One region of the Nocardioides sp. AE5 genome, then DNA from elsewhere that is predicted to be linked to it. Evidence: predicted binding sites of a transcription regulator. Region 1 holds the regulator's gene; each other region holds the start of a gene.
The links. The regulator LexA, encoded in region 1, represses DNA repair genes until DNA is damaged. The targets are predictions, from matches to a motif close to TCGAACANNTGTTCGA.
Positions count from the first base shown of each region.

Region 1 (4,180 bases):
CATTGATCCTGGTCCGCGACGCGGCTCGTGCCTGCCTGGGCGCCATCCCCAAGGAAAAGGAAGGGGAGGCCGACCCTGGGCGCAACCAGGCGAAGGCCGGCCTGCAGGAAGTCTTCAACACCTCCGAGCGGATGGCCTCCGACCTGGCCAGTGACGTGCTTTGGCGCAACGACCGCGAGACCCGTCACGGTGGTCCGCAGCTGTGCGTCGCGCCGTTGCAGGTGTGGGGGCCGATGCGCGACAAGTTGCTGGCCGACAAGACCGTGGTCTTTACCTCGGCGACCCTGATGCTCGGCGGCGACTTCACCAACGTGGCCACCTCGGTCGGCCTCAAGCCGAGTGAACGGGTTCTGGCCGGTGGCGAGGAACTGGCGACGGAGGGCGACGAGGTGCAGCCGTGGCGCGGCATCGATGTCGGCTCGCCCTTCGACTATCCCAAGCAGTCGATCCTGTACGTCGCCAAGCACCTCCCCACCCCTGGCCGCGACGGCCTGGGCAAGCCGCAACTGGACGAGATCGTCGACCTGGTCGATGCCGCCGACGGACGGACCCTGGGGCTCTTCTCCTCGCGTCGTGCAGCAGAGGCCGCGGCCGAGGAGGTCCGCCAGCGACTGCCGCACCTGACCACCCTCGCGCAGGGTGACGCGCAACTGGCCGAGTTGCAGAAGCAGTTCGTCGACGACCCGCACACGATCCTCTTCGGCACGCTGAGCCTGTGGCAAGGCCTGGACGTGCCGGGTGACACCTGCCAACTGGTGCTGATCGATCGGATCCCGTTCCCCCGACCGGACGACCCGCTGATGTCGGCGCGGCAGAAGGCAGCCGACCAGTCCGGGGGCAATGGCTTCATGCAGGTGGCCGCGACACACGCCGCGCTGTTGCTGGCCCAGGGCGCGGGTCGGCTGATCCGCACGCACACCGACCGTGGTGTGGTCGCGGTGCTCGACCCGCGCCTGGTCACCGCGCGGTACGGCTCCTTCCTGAAGGCGAGCCTGCCTCCGATGTGGACCACCACCGACCCCGCCGTCGCGCGGGGTGCGTTGAAGCGGCTCGCAGCCGGCTGAGTTCGCCCGGGCCGTCGGGGCCGCGGGGGCCGTTCGGGTGCATGTGCGCCGGAGCAGCCCGCGATCCGGGTCCGCCGGGGCCGTTCGGGTGCATGTGCGCGGGATGGGCCCGCGATCCGGGCGCGTGGGGGCCGTTCGGGTGCATGTGCGCGGAAACGCCTCTCGGCCCGATCGGACCGAGTGGTGTCAACTCGTGCCGACTCGGCGAGGGGAGGGGGCGGTGAGTGTCCCGGCTCAGACCTTGCGCAGCACCGCGGTGACGATGCCGAGGATCGAGGCGTGGGTGCCGTCGATCGGGTCGTACGCCTCGTTGTGCGGCATCAGCCAGACCTGGCCGTCCTTGCGCATCAGCGTCTTCACGGTGGCCTCGCCGTCGATCAGGGCGGCCACGATCTCGCCGTTGCGTGCGGTCTGCTCCTGGCGGACCACGACGTAGTCGCCGTTGCAGATCGCGGCGTCGATCATTGAGTCACCGGAGACCTCGAGCAGGAAGAGCGTGCCGTCACCGACCAGGGTCTTGGGCAGCGGGAAGATTTCCTCGACGCGCTCCTCGGCCAGGATTGGCCCGCCGGCTGCGATCCGGCCGACCACGGGCACGTAGGTGGCCTGCGGTACGGCGTCGCCGATGCCGGTCTCGTCATAGTCGACCTCGGCCGCGCTGCCGATGGCGCTCGGGGCGGCACTGGCTTCGGGCAGGAAGACCTGGATCGCGCGGGGGCGGTTGGGGTCGCGCTTGAGGAACCCCTTCGCCTCGAGCGTCTTCAACTGGTGTGCGACCGACGACGAACTCGTCAGGCCGACCGTCTCGCCGATCTCGCGGATGCTCGGCGGGTAGCCGCGGGTCTCGATGGAGTCGCGCAGGGCGTTGAGGATCCGACGCTGTCGCGGCGTCAGGCCGGAGGCGTCCGCGGGGCCGTCCGGCAGCGAGGTGACGTTCGAGTTCGAGCCTTTGCTTGCCATGCCCCTGGTGCCTTCCGACGAGTGTGCGTGCTGATGAGTCCAACGTAGTCACAACAGTGGGGGTGTTTCAAACACCTGTTCGAACGTGTCGCGGACGTGGTTCCGGCTGTTGATCGACCCCGGATCCGCCGTGGTTCGGCGTACGCCGGATCCGGCGGCGGGCAAATGAAGAGGGGCGGAACCAGGTGATGATTCCGCCCCTCGTCTTCCCCATCTGCGGGCCGGGGTCGAGGCGACCCGCAGATGCTTGTGGTGCCGGTGTGGTCAGTCGACCACGGGCACGTGGATCTCCTGACCGGCCATGACCATCGAGGAGTCGAGGCCATTCAGGTCCTTGATCCGCTCGACCATGTCACGGGTCTCGCCGCTGGCGGCGAGGCCGCCGGCGATGTCCCAGAGGGTCTCGCCATAGCCGACCATGACGATCTCCGTCTCCTGTTCGACGCCTGCCTCATTCGTCGCCATCGAAGCCGCGCCCAGGAAGAGCACGGTGGCCAGCACGACCATGAGGGCGAGGGTGAAGATCACCAGTCGTCCACGCCGGGTCAGGCGAAGCTGGCTGGAACCCATGCTGGGCAGTGCGGGTGCGGGGGAGAGGGTCATGGTGCTCATCGGGAGACCTCCGGGGGAAGTGGGTGGTCGGTGTTCGATGAAAGCCTCTCGGCACCCCCCGACACTTGCTTCAGTTCGGAGGATTTCGATCAGATGTTCGATCGAACACGTGTACGAAGCTAGAGCATGTGTTCGAACAAATCAAGAGAACGCGCGAACATTTGTTCGATGGGCGTGTCGTGCGTGGCACCTGGTCAGCCCACCGCCCAGGCCGATCGGGTGCACATGCACCGGAACGGCCCCGAAAACCGCAGTTCAAGGGCCGATTCGGTGCATGTGCACCGAAAGCGTCGGTCGCGCGCTGCCCGAATGTGCCGCCGCCCGCCGATACCGAAAGCGCCAGCCCGCGCCCAGCCTCAGGCCGACCAGGCAGCCCAGAGTTCGGCGTACCGCCCACCCGCAGCGAGCAACTCGTCGTGGCTGCCTTCCTCGACGACCACGCCTTCGTGGAGGACCAGGACCCGGTCGGCCGTGGCGGACTGGGTGAGTCGGTGGGCGACGACGAGTGCGCCACGCCCCGCGGTCACCGCGAGCGCGGCCGCCTCGAGCTCGCGGGCGCCGGCGGAACCGGCCTCCGCGGTCGCTTCGTCCATCACCACGAACCAGGGGTCGGCCAGCGCGATCCGAGCCAGGGCGATCTGCTGCGCCTGGGCCGGGGTCAGGGCGTGGGCGCCGGCGCCGACGACGGTCTCCAGGCCCTCGGGCAGCGCCGAGATCCAGCCGCGCGCATGGACCAGGTCCAGTGCCGCAGCCAGGTCGGCCTCGGTGGCGTCGGCATTGACCAGCGTCAACGACTCGCGCAACGTGCCGGAGAAGACGTGGAAGTCCTGGCTGATCAGGGCGACCCGCGAGCGCAGCAGCGACTCGGGGAGTTCGGCCAGGTCGACGCCGGCCAGGGTGACCGATCCGGTCGTCGCCGGGAGTACGCCGGCAGCGATCGCGCCCAGGGTCGTCTTGCCGGCCCCGGTCGCCCCGACCAGGGCGACCCGTTCCCCGGGGCGGATCACCAGGTCGATGCCGGAGAGCACCGGGCGCCCGGCCACATAGGAGTGGTCCACATGGTTGAGGACCAACGGACCGGCCCCGGCGGGCAGGGTGCCGGGCGGCTCGGGTTCCACGGGCATCCGTGCGACCCCGGCCAGCCGCGCCAGCGAGGCACCGGTGGACTGGATCTGGTCGAAGATGAAGAGCAGCGCCCCGAGCGGGTTGAAGAGGCGGTGGAAATACAGCGCGGCAGCGGTCACTGCGCCCACTGTCGCGGCATCGGCGCGCACCAGCAGGAACCCGGTCGTCAGCAACGACAGCATCCCGATCAGTTCGGCGCGGTTGGCCCGCGAGGTGAACCGGGTCAGCAACCGGAAGACGGTGATGCTGATGTCCTTCGCCTCTGCGGAGCGGTGCTCGATGGTGGTGACCTGGTCGGCCGAGAGGCCATAGGCACGCACCGTCGGCGCTCCCTGCAGACCGCTCACCATCGCCTGGGCACGCTCACCCTGGGCGACCCGCTCGGCGGCGTAGTAGGGGCCCGAGCGCGGCATGTACCA
Region 1 is NZ_JAUZVI010000001.1:627,764-631,943, forward strand. It holds gene Q9R27_RS03010 (ATP-dependent DNA helicase) at 1-1,064, shown strand, start outside; gene lexA (transcriptional repressor LexA) at 1,299-2,024, opposite strand; gene Q9R27_RS03020 (LysM peptidoglycan-binding domain-containing protein) at 2,289-2,636, opposite strand; gene Q9R27_RS03025 (ABC transporter ATP-binding protein) at 2,993-4,180, opposite strand, start outside.

Region 2 (4,180 bases), on a different contig from region 1:
AGTGGTGCTCGCGCAGGACGTCCTGCGGGACCAGGTCGATCTCGCGCTCGAGCGGTCGTCCGGACTTGCGGAAGAGGTCACGTACGACGCCCGGCAACAAGGTGGTGGAGGGGCCGGCGTCCCAGGTGAAGCCCTCGGCGGAGACCGTGCCCAGCGCGCCACCGAGGCTTTCGCGTGCCTCGAGGAGGGTGACCTCGTGGCCGAGCTTGGCCAGCCGGGCAGCCGTGGCCATGCCACCGAAGCCGCCACCGATCACCACTGTTCGCGTCATGCGCCGAAGACTAGTGGTCACCATCCGTGGTTCAGGGGAGGGCCGCACGGCGCCGTTGCCGACGCCGTTGCCAGAACCGGCGGACCAGCCGCGCGACGTAGGCGAGCACGACCATTCCGATCAGCAGGAAGGCGGCTGCGAGGCAGGCCGCGGCGATCGGATGCTCGATGGCGAACCAGACCACACCGATCACTGCCGCGTCCTCGACCAGGCTGGCGAAGATGTTGCTGGCAGGTTCGGGTGAGGTGTTGATCGCCATGCGCCCCCCGGTCTTGACCAGGTGCGAGGCCAGGGCGGAGCCGCCGCCGACGACACCGCCCACGGCTGCATTGAGGGAGTCGGCATCGCCAGCGAGCATGATGCCGACCACGGCGCCGGCGATGGGCCGGATCGCGGTGGAGATGATGTCCCAGGCGGAGTCGACCAAGGGAATCTTGTCGGCCACGAACTCCATGCAGTAGAGCAACGCCGCCACGCCCAAGACGTCCCAACGCCCGAGCACGTCGGGCACTTCGGTGAAGTTGCCGAAGCGGTCACTCAGCCCCAGGACCAGGACCACCAGATAGGCATTGACGCCGCTTGCCCAGCCGCTGGAGAAGACCAGGGCGAGTGATTCCATGTCGTGTTCCCGGCACGGGCCGGCTCAGGCCCCGGTGACCCGGGCCAGGGTCTCCTCGTCGCGGGCGATGACCGCGGTGCCGTCGTCGAGCGTGATGATCGGGCGCTGGATCAACTTCGGGTGCTCGGCCAGTGCCTTGATCCAGTCCGCACGGTGCTCGGCGTCCTTGGGCACCTGCTTGAGGTTGATCTCGCGGGCGATCGGCTCGTTCATCCGGACGATGTGCCACGGTTCCAGGTCCAGGCGGGCGAGCACGTCCTCGATCTCGGCCACCGTGGGAGGGGCGTCCAGGTAGCGCCGCTGGGTGTACTCCGCGCCGGCCTCGTCGAGGGCCCCGACGGCAGTGCGGCACTTGGAACAGGCCGGGTTGATCCAGATCTCCATGTCCTCAATCCACCTCGATCTCGGTTGCGCCGGTCATGGTGACCAGCTCGTCGTACGTCGTGCTGAAGACCGCGGCCGGATGGCCGGCGGCAGCCCAGATGGTGTCATGGCGGCGCAGCCAGCCGTCGACGTACGTCGTGATCGGGGTGGGGTGCGCGATCGGGGAGACGCCGCCGATCACCTGACCGGTGGCGGCCTTGACGAAGTCGGGCTTGGCACGCCGCAGCGGGCCGGGCAGGGCGGTGCCGAGCCTCTGCTCAACGGCGGCCGTGTCGACCCGATGGGCGCCGCTGGTCAGGATCAGGACAGGGGTGTCGGAGGCATTGAAGAGCAGGCTGTTGGCGATCGCGCCCACCTCGCAGCCCAAGGCCTCGGCGGCCAGGGCGGCTGTGTGCACGGAGTCGGGGAGCACGACGATCTCGCCGCGTCCACCCTTTTCGGCCAGGGCGTGGCGGAACCTCGCGATCGAGGGGTGTTCGGACATGTCCCGAGACTAGTCCGGGAGAAGAAGGGGTTGAGCGGCGGGCGCAGGAGGTATACCTTGGACTTGTTCGAACGTGTGTTCGAACTGCTCCCGGCGGGGCGCCCTCGACCCCCGCCCCCGCCGGGAGCAACTGTCGGGGGTGGGTGGTGACCTCGGGGCAGACGCGCGACAAGGAACCCAAGGAGACGACGATGACCATGGCCCCCAACCCGTACTGCCTTCCCGCGACCACCCACTCCTACCTTGAGCGAGCGGCGGAGTCGTTGCGCGAGGCCATCACGACCACCGAGGTCCCGACCCGTTATGCCTGCGCCCATGTGGCGGCACTGCGGGCAGCGGCCGCCCTGATCGCAGCCCGGTCGGTCCCGGTGGCCGCAGGCAAGCGCCGCCGGCCGCAACGGAACGCCTGGGTCCTGCTCGCCGACCTGGCGCCGGACCTTGCCGAGTGGGCGGGGTTCTTTGCAGCCGGCGCCAGCAAGCGGGCCGCGGCGGAGGCAGGATCGAGTCGCGCCGTGACCGAGCGTGAAGCCGACGACCTGGTCCGTGAAGCCGATCGCTTTCTGGCGATCGTCGAGCAGCACCTCGGCCTGGCAGCCCACGTGCCCTTCGAGCAGCAATTGCCCTGGCGCCCCGGGCTCAGCGCCTGACCTGCTCCGTGCGGCGACTCGTCCAGTGGCGATTCGTCTAGTGTTGACGGCATGTCAGCCAGTGAACGCAGGGGAGCCGCCCGGACGTCGATCGTGTGGGAGTCGCTGCAGGGGATCCTCGGGTCCGACAGTGACGTCCTCGACATCGGGGGCGGCACCGGAGGCTTCGCGGTCCGGGTGGCTGAACTCGGTCATCGGGTCCGTGTCATCGACCCCAGCCCGGACGCACTGGCCGCGCTCAGCCGACGGGCCCAGGAAGGTGATGTCGCCGACCGCGTCACCGGGCAGCAGGGAGACATCTCGACCCTGCTCGAAGCAGTCGGCCCGGAGAGCGTCGACGTGGTGCTGTGCCATGGGGTGCTGGAGGTCGTCGACGACCCTGCATCCGCCCTCGCCACACTTGCCCAGGTGCTCCGCCCGGGAGGCACCCTCAGCGTCCTGGCCAACCAGCGCCACGCGGCCGTGGTGGCCCGCGCCATTGCCGGCCACTTCGGCCAGGCCCGCGAGATCCTCGACGGGGCTGCAGTGGGCCGCTCCGGGCACCGCTTCACCAGTGACGAGATCACCGGCCTGCTGGACGGTGCCGGCCTCCGGGTGACCTCGATCCATGGCATCCGGGTCTTCGCCGACCTCGTTCCCGGATCGTTGCTCGACCTCGAACCCGGCGCCACCCAGGCACTGCTGGACCTGGAGCGCGCCGTGGCCACCCGGAGTGAATACCTGCCCCTGGCCACCCAGGTGCACGTGCTCGCCACGCGCTGAATCCGGCGCGGCATGAACGTCGTGTGTGTTCGTGCAGTGGTCAATTTCGCCCGGGAGGTACCACCTTTGCGTGGGGCTGCCTAGACTTGGCCATGAAGGACCACATCCACGCACCGCGCAGGGGAGGAAACCGTGCCGCTCTCGGAAGAAGAATTGCGTCTGCTCGAGCAGATGGAGCGCGCCCTCTCCGAGGAGGACCCCAAGTTCGCCTCGGCGCTGCGCGGGACCACGTCGCGGCAGGCCGCACGCCGTAAGGCCGTCGCCTCCGGTGCGGTCTTCATCGTCGGCATCGCCCTGCTCATGTCAGGCGCGATCTTTGCGGTGATCCCGCTCGGCATCATCGGCTTCATCGTGATGCTGGCCGCTGCCACCTATGGACTGGCCGCCCTCCGCGGCGGAAACGCCGCGCCCAGCGCCGAGGCGCGTCCCAGCGGACGCGACGGCTTCGGTGTCATTGACGGGGGTCGTGCCCACCGCACCCGCAAGCCGCGCTCGTCCACTCCGTTCATGGAGCGGATGGAAGAGCGCTGGCGTCGCCGGCGTGACGACGGCGGCTTCTGAAGCGGGAGCCTCCCGGTCAGTCCGCGTGGTCCCCGACCAGGGGTTCGTCCTTGTCGTCCAGCGGTACGTCGCGACGCAGCAGTGAGCGCGGGGTCCAGGTCGCGCGGATCCGGGTGTCGCGACTGACGCCGTTCTCCAGTGCCTGTGTGCAGAGGGCGACGTCGCTGCGCAGCACGCTCACCTCGTCCTGATCGGGGCGGGCCGCATAGCGGTGCGCCTCCAGTGCGACGACCAGTCGCCGGATGGCCGCCGTCGCTTCGGGATTGATCTGGGGACCGGTCTGGGGGAGTCGCACCGTCCGGTCCTGCTCGGGCGGGCCGAACCACCGGGTCACGGCGGCTCCGGTGGCGCGCGGCGACTTGCCCGCGGGCCAGCCCCGACCCAGGTCCAGGCACACGTCACGCAACTCGGACCATGCCGCCTCAATGGGGGGCAGGTCGCCGTTCCAGCGC
Region 2 is NZ_JAUZVI010000002.1:322,061-326,240, forward strand. It holds gene Q9R27_RS04695 (NAD(P)/FAD-dependent oxidoreductase) at 1-271, opposite strand, end outside; gene Q9R27_RS04700 (DUF4126 domain-containing protein) at 303-890, opposite strand; gene Q9R27_RS04705 (ArsC/Spx/MgsR family protein) at 915-1,274, opposite strand; gene Q9R27_RS04710 (YbaK/EbsC family protein) at 1,279-1,758, opposite strand; gene Q9R27_RS04715 (SAV_6107 family HEPN domain-containing protein) at 1,950-2,405, shown strand; gene Q9R27_RS04720 (methyltransferase) at 2,457-3,167, shown strand; gene Q9R27_RS04725 (DUF3040 domain-containing protein) at 3,300-3,728, shown strand; gene Q9R27_RS04730 (DUF3488 and transglutaminase-like domain-containing protein) at 3,745-4,180, opposite strand, start outside.
Region 2: Q9R27_RS04715 (SAV_6107 family HEPN domain-containing protein) is a predicted target of LexA. The motif match lies at 1,826-1,841, and genes of this name have one in related genera.

Region 3 (4,180 bases), on a different contig from region 1:
GTGAGCGTGTTGGGCACATCCGAGACGTTCCAGGGGCCACGGTGGCCACCTGCCTCGAAGCCCTGCGCAATGAGGAAGTCGGCGCCCAGCCCCGCGGCCTGTTGCGCCTCGTGTGCCGAGGTGACGGTGAAACCGATCCGCGTGCCCACCGCCTGCAACGCCGCCACCGACTCGGGAGGCACCGAACCAAAGGTCAGCGACACCGCGTCCACCGGGTTGGCCACCAACCACGCAACCTTCTCCTCGAAGGCATCCGTGTCGTGGACCGGCTCGCCCGGCGTGGTGCCCAGGCGCGCGGCAACCGGTTCCAGCGTCGCGCGATAGGCCGCCAGCGACGGCGCCAGTTCGAGGGTCCGGTCGACCTGCGGCGTGAACAGGTTGACCGCCACGGGCGCATCGCACAGCGCGCGGTACGCCGCCACCTCGTCGGCCATCGCAGCAGCGGAGAGATACCCCGCTGCGAGGAAGCCCAGCCCGCCGGCCGACGACACCGCCGCAGCCAGTGCAGGCGTGGACGCCCCGGCCATCGGGGCGCAGATGACCGGGCAGGGACGATCGAGGAACGACATGGTTCGAGGGTAGGCACCCGCAACGCCCCACGGCACCGGTGGGATGATCCCGCCATGCCTGCCACCATTGGAGTCTTCGCCCTCCAGGGCGACGTCCGCGAGCACCTGCACGCCCTGACCAACCTCGGCGCGGAGGCGATTGGCGTACGTCGGCCCGCCGAGCTCGCCCGCTGCGATGGGCTGATCATCCCCGGCGGCGAATCGACCACGATGTACAAGCTGGCCCGCACCTTCGAGCTCTTCGAGCCACTCCGGGAGCGGATCGCCGAGGGGATGCCGACCTTCGGCACCTGTGCCGGGATGATCATGCTGGCGGGCGAGGTCCTCGACGGCACGGCCGACCAGGAGACGCTCGGCGGCCTCGACATCACGGTGCGGCGCAACGCCTTCGGGCGTCAGGTCGACTCCTTCGAGGGACCCGTCGCATTCGACGGATTCGCCGACCCGGTGCACGCCGTCTTCATCCGCGCGCCGTGGGTGGACCGGGCAGGCGAGGGCGTTGAGGTGCTCGCCCGGGTCGAGCAGGGCCCCGCAACAGGTAGGATCGTCGCTGTCCGCGAGGGCCACCTGATGGCAACGTCCTTCCACCCTGAAGTGAGTGGGGACGACCGGATCCATCGCTACTTCGTGGACATCGTCGAGCAGTCTTAGACAGGAGACCAATGGCCGGCCACTCCAAATGGGCAACCACGAAGCACAAGAAGGCGGTCATCGATGCCAAGCGCGGCAAGCTCTTTGCCAAGCTGATCAAGAACATCGAGATCGCCGCCAAGATGGGTGGTCCTGACCCAAGCGGAAACCCCACCCTCTTCGACGCCATCCAGAAGGCGAAGAAGCAGTCGGTGCCCAACAAGAACATCGACTCAGCGGTCAAGCGCGGTGGTGGTCTCGAAGGTGGCGGCGTCGACTACGAGACGATCATGTACGAGGTCTACGGCTCGGCCGGCGTCGCGCTCCTGGTGGAGTGCCTGACCGACAACCGCAACCGTGCCGCCATGGAGGTCCGCACTGCGGTGACCCGCAACGGCGGCACCCTGGCCGACCCCGGCTCGGTCTCGCGCCTCTTCACCCGCAAGGGCGTCGTGCTGGTGCCCAAGAGCCAGGACGAGAAGACCATCGAGGAGGACGACGTCCTCGAGGCCACCCTCGACGCCGGCGCCGAGGACGTCACCGACCACGGCGAGGCGTGGCGGGTGCTCTCCGAGGCCACCGACGTGGTCGCGGTCCGTTCCGCGCTCCAGTCGGCCTCCTTGGACTATGACTCCGCCGAGGTGGAGTTCGTCGCCAGCCTCGACATCCCCGTCGATGCGGAGGCCGCGACCAAGGTCTTCAGGTTGATCGACGCACTCGAGGACCTCGACGACGTGCAGAACGTCTTCTCCAACATCGACGTCCCCGAGGACGTGATGGCCGAGCTCGAGGCCGCCGAGGACTGAGCCCGCGCGTGTCGCGCCGCCCACTGTCGCACCCGGTTGTTAGCGTGTGTCCGAACAGGTGTTCGGACGCCGGGTGGCCATCATGGCCGCCGGCGATGGTTGCGGAAAGGGAAGGTGGCGCGGAATGCGCGTGCTCGGGATCGACCCCGGTCTGACCCGTTGTGGCATGGGTGTGGTCGACGGTGAGGTCGGGCGACCGCTCACCATGGTCGACGTCAACGTGCTGCGTACGTCGTCCGACGTGCCGGTCCCGATCCGCCTGGTCACCATCGAGAAGGGCGTCGATGCCTGGATCGAGGAGTACCAGCCCGACGCCGTTGCGATCGAGCGCGTCTTCGCGCGCTCGGACGTCAGCACCGTGATGGGGACCGCCCAGGCCAGCGGCATTGCCATGGTCTGCGCCGCGCGCCGAGGCATCCCCGTCGCACTGCACACCCCGAGCGAGGTCAAGGCCGCGGTCTCGGGCAACGGACGCGCCGACAAGGCCCAGGTGACCGCCATGGTGACCCGCATCCTCCGGCTCACCGCACCCCCCAAGCCCGCCGACGCGGCTGACGCACTGGCCCTGGCCGTCACCCACATCTGGCGCGGGGGAGCCCAGTCGCGGATCGAGGCCGCCCTCCTCAAGGCAGGCAAGCGTTGAGGACCACCACAGGCAAGGAGCACGCCCAGTGATCGCATTCGTCCGCGGCAAGGTCGCCGGGGTGACCCTCAACAGCGCCGTCGTCGAGGTCGGTGGCATCGGCCTGGAACTCATGTGTACGCCGGGCACGCTCGCCACCCTGCGCACCGGCGAGGAGGCACTGCTGCCCACCTCGATGGTGGTCCGCGAGGACTCGCTCACCGTCTTCGGGTTCCTCGACGACGACGAGAAGGCCTGCTTCGAACTCCTGCAGACCGCCAGCGGCGTCGGCCCCAAGCTGGCCCAGGCAGCCCTGGCCGTGCTCAGCCCGGAGGACCTGCGCAACGCCATCTCCGGGGAGGACACCAAGATGCTCACCCAGGTGCCCGGCATCGGCCAGAAGGGCGCCCAGCGGATCATCCTGGAACTCAAGGACCGGATCGGCGCACCGACCGGACGCCCGGCCTCGCGCAGCGGCGTATCGGCCCCGGCCACGGGCTGGCGCGAGCAGGTCCACCAGGGCCTGGTCGGGCTCGGATGGTCGGCGAAGGAGGCCGAGAAGGCGGTTGAGGCAGTCGCCCCCGACGCAGGGGACCAGCCTGACGTCGGCGCCCTGCTCCGCGCCGCGCTGCAGAGCATGCGAAAGGCGTGAGGATGGACCACCTGGACCGGCTCACCGAGGCAGAAGAGGCCGAGATCGCCCGGATCACCGCCGCCGACGCGGCCGGCGACGAACGGGCCATCGAGGCCGCCCTGCGGCCCCGGAGCCTCGACGAGGTGATCGGCCAGCAACGCGTGCGCGAACAACTCGGCCTGGTCCTGGAGGCCGCCCGCGGCCGCGGCAGGACGCCGGACCACGTGCTGCTCTCCGGTCCGCCCGGCCTCGGCAAGACCACCCTGGCCATGATCATCGCCGCCGAGATGGGCACCCCGTTGCGCCTGACCAGTGGCCCGGCCATCACCCATGCCGGTGATCTGGCCGCGATCATCTCCGGACTCAACGAGGGCGACGTGCTCTTCGTCGACGAGATCCACCGGATGTCGCGCGCGGCCGAGGAGATGCTCTACATGGCGATGGAGGACTTCCGCGTCGACGTCATCATCGGCAAGGGGCCGGGTGCCACCGCGATCCCGCTGGAGATCCCGCCGTTCACGCTGGTCGGCGCCACCACGCGCGCTGGCCTCCTGCCGGGCCCGCTGCGCGATCGGTTCGGGTTCACCGCCCACCTGGAGTTCTACGAGCCCGAGGACCTGGACCTGATCGTCAACCGCAGCGCCGGACTCCTCGACGTACACCTGACCCCGGAGGGATCCGCAGAGATCGCCGGCCGATCCCGCGGCACCCCCCGGATCGCCAACCGGTTGCTGCGCCGGGTCCGTGACTATGCCCAGGTCCGCGCCGACGGCACCGTCACCCGCGAGGTCGCCCAGAAGGCGCTCGACCTCTACGAGGTGGATGCCTCCGGCCTGGACCGCCTCGACCGGGGGGTGATCGACGTACTGTGCCGACGCTTCGGCGGCGGGCCGGTGGGCCTGTCCACCCTGGCCGTGGC
Region 3 is NZ_JAUZVI010000003.1:1,062-5,241, forward strand. It holds gene Q9R27_RS05775 (nitronate monooxygenase) at 1-569, opposite strand, end outside; gene pdxT (pyridoxal 5'-phosphate synthase glutaminase subunit PdxT) at 624-1,220, shown strand; gene Q9R27_RS05785 (YebC/PmpR family DNA-binding transcriptional regulator) at 1,232-2,005, shown strand; gene ruvC (crossover junction endodeoxyribonuclease RuvC) at 2,130-2,648, shown strand; gene ruvA (Holliday junction branch migration protein RuvA) at 2,677-3,279, shown strand; gene ruvB (Holliday junction branch migration DNA helicase RuvB) at 3,282-4,180, shown strand, end outside.
Region 3: ruvC (crossover junction endodeoxyribonuclease RuvC) is a predicted target of LexA. The motif match lies at 2,056-2,071, and genes of this name have one in related genera.

Region 4 (4,180 bases), on a different contig from region 1:
TCGCCCGGAGCGACCAGGGGTGGGTGACCACGCGGCGTACCAGCCGGGTCCTCGACGGGCGCCCCGAGGCACCCGAGTTGTTGCGCCGCGGCGCCATGGGCCAACCCGCACAGGCACCGGAGGGAACAGCACCGTGAGCACCGACGACCGCACCCAGATCATCGAACAACTGGCGCACGTGGCCGCGATGCTCGACCAGCGTGACTTCACTGCGCTGGAGGCAGCGTTCCTGCCCGACGCCCACGGCTACGGCACGGACGGCGCGGCGGCGATCGCAGCCCAGACCCGGGACCACCTGGGGGGCTGCGGCCCCAGCCAGCACCTGCTCGGCAACCACCGGGTCACCATCGACGGTGACACCGCCCACTCGCTCACCTATGCCCGGGTCTACCACGCCGGAGCCGGTGAGATGGAGGGCAAGTTCTTCGAATGCATGGGTGAGTACGACGACCGGTGGGTGCGCACGCCCGAGGGCTGGAAGCTCTCCTACCGGCGCTTCACCATGGAGATCATGCTCGGTGACTTCGCGGTCCTGCGCCCCTGAGGCCAGGCCAGGAGGATCAACGCGCGCGCCCCGCGCGCTGGGTCTCCACGATGTCGTCCATCGTCAGCGCTGCTTGCCTCGGGATATCGACCTTGGCTGGCTGGATGGCCCCCTCAACGGTCGGCTCGACGGCCATCCGCTCAAGATTGATGCGGAGGTACTCCTGCAACGAGCGCCCCGATGCCGCGGCCCGTTCACGCAGGACTGCGTAGGCAGCGTCATCGAGGTTGCGGATCAGCACAGTTGCCACACAAGCAGGGTATCGCTGCCCTGCATGATTTTCGCTCGCCCGCGATGGCACCCGACAACGGGGTGGACTTCCAGTCACCTGCTGACAAGGAATTCACCCGATGATCACATCAGCGCATCCGCATCATTCGTCGTCATAGACCGGCGGCTCGGACCACTCGAACTCGACGGCCTCGCGCAACACCTCGGCCGTGGTGGTCGGGCCCAGCCGATCATCCGTGGCCAGGTCCATCAAGGTTTCCCAGGGAATGCCCAGTTCCTGCTCCACGCGGATCGCCCGCGGGGCGGACGGCGCTGTAGGCAAGCTCGACGCGTGCGTCGTCCCGCAGGTCGACGATGCGGACCAGTCCGTTGCCGAGGGGCTCCGGATCGAACCAGGCGATCAGCAGCGATCCGTCCTCGGTGACCTCGCACCCTGCCGCCGAAGCAAGGGCAGCGCAGTCCACGGCGTCGGCGTCGGGGCGATCCACGTCGAGGGAGAGGACCTCACCGTCATTCCAGGTCTCGCCGTGCACCCGGAACACCGCCCCCACGCGCTCGGCGTGCTCCGCGTTCTGTCCGCCGAGGGTGTAGTTGGGCAGTACGTCGAGGTGGTCGAGCATGATCACCGCGACCGCCTCGGCGGAGATCGGGCCGTCGCGCCCGTCGCCCTTGCTGCATCCGACCAACACGAACGCAGCGATCAGGAGCCCGGCCAGGGGCGATCGCTTCGGGTTCATGCCCAAGACCTACCGCCATACAGATGCGCCAGAACTGGATGCCCGAAAGCCTTGTGACCACGACATCGACCCACTAGAATCGAACACAAGTTCGATCCAATATCCCGGCGCTCAGGGATACGGACCCGGCACTTCCCAGAGGTGTCGCCCGCCAGCGGTGGGTTTCGGCGTCGGGCCCGTTGCACTCCAGCTCCACGGATCGCGGCGGGTGCATTCCCCTCTGGCCATTCCCAACGCAGCCGGCGACCTGGGCCCCAGGGGCATCCAACCAACGCGCGACCCTGCCCCGGGGTCGACCGCTTGAGAGGAGGCCTCGGCCCGATGACCACGCTCCCCCACACGCATCGCGTGCTCGAGCGCCTCGACAGCGACCTGGCCGAACTCGCCGACCTCTCGCTCCCACCCCTGGCCGACGACGAGATCACGCACCTCCTCGACCAGTGCACTGCCCTGACCGACCGCCTCTCCGTGGCCACTGCACGGATCGCCGCTGCTGCCGATCAGCGGCGCCTCGGGGACAGCGACGGGTCCCGGCACACGGCACACTGGTGGGCCCGTCGCGCGAACCTCACCCGCGGCGACGCGGGCCGGCGCCTCCGGTTCGGCCACCACCTCGCCCACCCGACGTACGCCGTGGTCGCCACCGCACTGCTCGACGGAGAACTGCGGACAGATCAGGCCCAGGTCATCATCGAGACCGTCGAGGACCTGCCCGACGATCTCGACCCCGGGACCCGGACCAAGGCGCGCGACCACCTCCTCTCCTGTGCCCGCGAGCACGATGCCCGTGCACTCCGCATCCTCGGCAAGCGGATCCTCGAGGTGATCGACCCCGACCGCTTCGAGGAGGAGGAAGGCAAGCGCCTGGAGCGCGAAGAGCGGCACGCCAACGCCACCGCCCGGATCACCCTCACCAACGATGGCAAGGGCCGTGTGTGGGGAAGGTTCAACATCCCGGCCCTCCACGGCGAACTCCTCCGCCAGCAGATCCTGGCCCTCGCCGATCCCCGGCGCGACGACCCGGAACCCACGGACGCCGGTCACCAGGACGGCGCAGCAACCGGCCAGCACAGCGATCGCCGCAGCGGACCGGCGATCACGCCGGAGCGGATGGGGCACGCCTTCATGGAGCTCATCGAATCGTTCCCCGCAGACCGACTGCCCAGCCACGCCGGCAGCACGGTCGCCCTCAACGTCACCATCGACCTGTCCCAGTTGCGCAAGGAACTCGGGGTTGCCTCACTCGAGGACGGCACCCGGATCAGCGCAGCCGAGGCTCGCCGCCTCGCCTGCAGGTCCGGCATCCTGCCCGCGGTCCTGGATGGCTCGAGCGAGGTGCTCGACCTGGGTCGGACCCGACGCCTCTTCAGCACCGCCCAGTTCCGGGCACTCGCGCTGCGCGACAAGGGTTGCACGGCCGAGGGGTGCGGCATGCCCTCGCGGGTCTGCCACGCCCACCACGACATCGAGTGGTCCCGCGGGGGCGCGACGGACCTCACCAACGGACGGTTGCTCTGCCCGCACCATCACCGACTGATGCACGATCCGCGCTATCGGAGCAGGTCGGCGGGCAACGGGATGATCACCTTCCACCGGCGAAATTAGCTGCGGGCGTGAGGCCACCGCAGTGACCTCACGCCCGCGCTCAACCCAGGGCCGATCAGTGGACGGAGCCTGATCAGCCGATCCATGCCTCGTGCAGCAGCACCATCGAGTTGGTGCTCTCCACGACGCCGTGGAGGTCCTCGGACCAGAGCAGGTATTCGAAGGTCGGGCTGAGGATCAGCGCCGGGACCTGCTCGTTCCACTGCGCCTGGATCCGACCCATCACCTCGCGCTGGTCCTCCTCGCTCTCCGCGCCCTGGAACTCGTCGAAGAGCGCATCCATCTCGGGCGAGGTGGGCATGCCGGCCGACAGGTTGCCCTGGCTGTGCAGCGTGGCGAACATCCGGCCATAGGGGCCGGCCTCGCGCCAACTGATGCCCCAACCGGCAACGTCATGGCTGCGATCGACGGCGACCTTGACGATCTGCTCCTGGACGTTGGCGACCAGGTCCAGGTCGACCTCGAAGCCGACGGCCTCCAGGAATCCCTTGGCGGCCTGGGCGGTGGCGCGCGATGCCGGGTCGGAACCGTCGAGCCAGGTGATCTTGCCGTCGTACCCGTCGGCCTTGGCCTCGTCCAGCAGTTCCCGGGCGCGGTCGGGGTCGAAGGGCAGCGGCTCGACGTCGGTGTGCCAGGTGGCAAACACCTGCGCCTCGATGCGCTCGCCCCGCACGTGGCCCGGGCTGCCCGCCAGGTCAGCCGGGCGATGTTCCCGGGGTGGAGCGGCGCGCGCTGATCCGGCTGGTCCGCGCTGATCAACGCTGGCGCGCACTGACCCGGCTGGCACGCACGATCCAGCTGGTCCGCGTCGTACGCCGTCGCCCCACCGTCAGACGGTGACCTCGCGCCGGTTCACCTTGCCGGTGGCGTTGCGCGGCAGCGGGTCGGTGGTGATCACCCACCGGGTCGGGGTCTTGTAGCGCGCCAGCCGCGGCTCGAGGTGCGCGCGCAACGCATGCTCGTCGACGTCGCTGCCCTCGCGGACCACGACCACCGCGGCAACGGCCTGACCCAGGTCCGCGTCGGGCGTGCCGAGCACGATGCACTCCATCACGTCCGGGTG
Region 4 is NZ_JAUZVI010000010.1:115,157-119,336, forward strand. It holds gene Q9R27_RS14705 (nuclear transport factor 2 family protein) at 1-137, shown strand, start outside; gene Q9R27_RS14710 (nuclear transport factor 2 family protein) at 134-544, shown strand; gene Q9R27_RS14715 (FitA-like ribbon-helix-helix domain-containing protein) at 561-794, opposite strand; gene Q9R27_RS14720 (hypothetical protein) at 1,006-1,512, opposite strand; gene Q9R27_RS14725 (DUF222 domain-containing protein) at 1,834-3,117, shown strand; gene Q9R27_RS14730 (ABC transporter substrate-binding protein) at 3,191-3,790, opposite strand; gene Q9R27_RS14735 (class I adenylate-forming enzyme family protein) at 3,947-4,180, opposite strand, start outside.
Region 4: Q9R27_RS14725 (DUF222 domain-containing protein) is a predicted target of LexA. The motif match lies at 1,592-1,607, and genes of this name have one in related genera.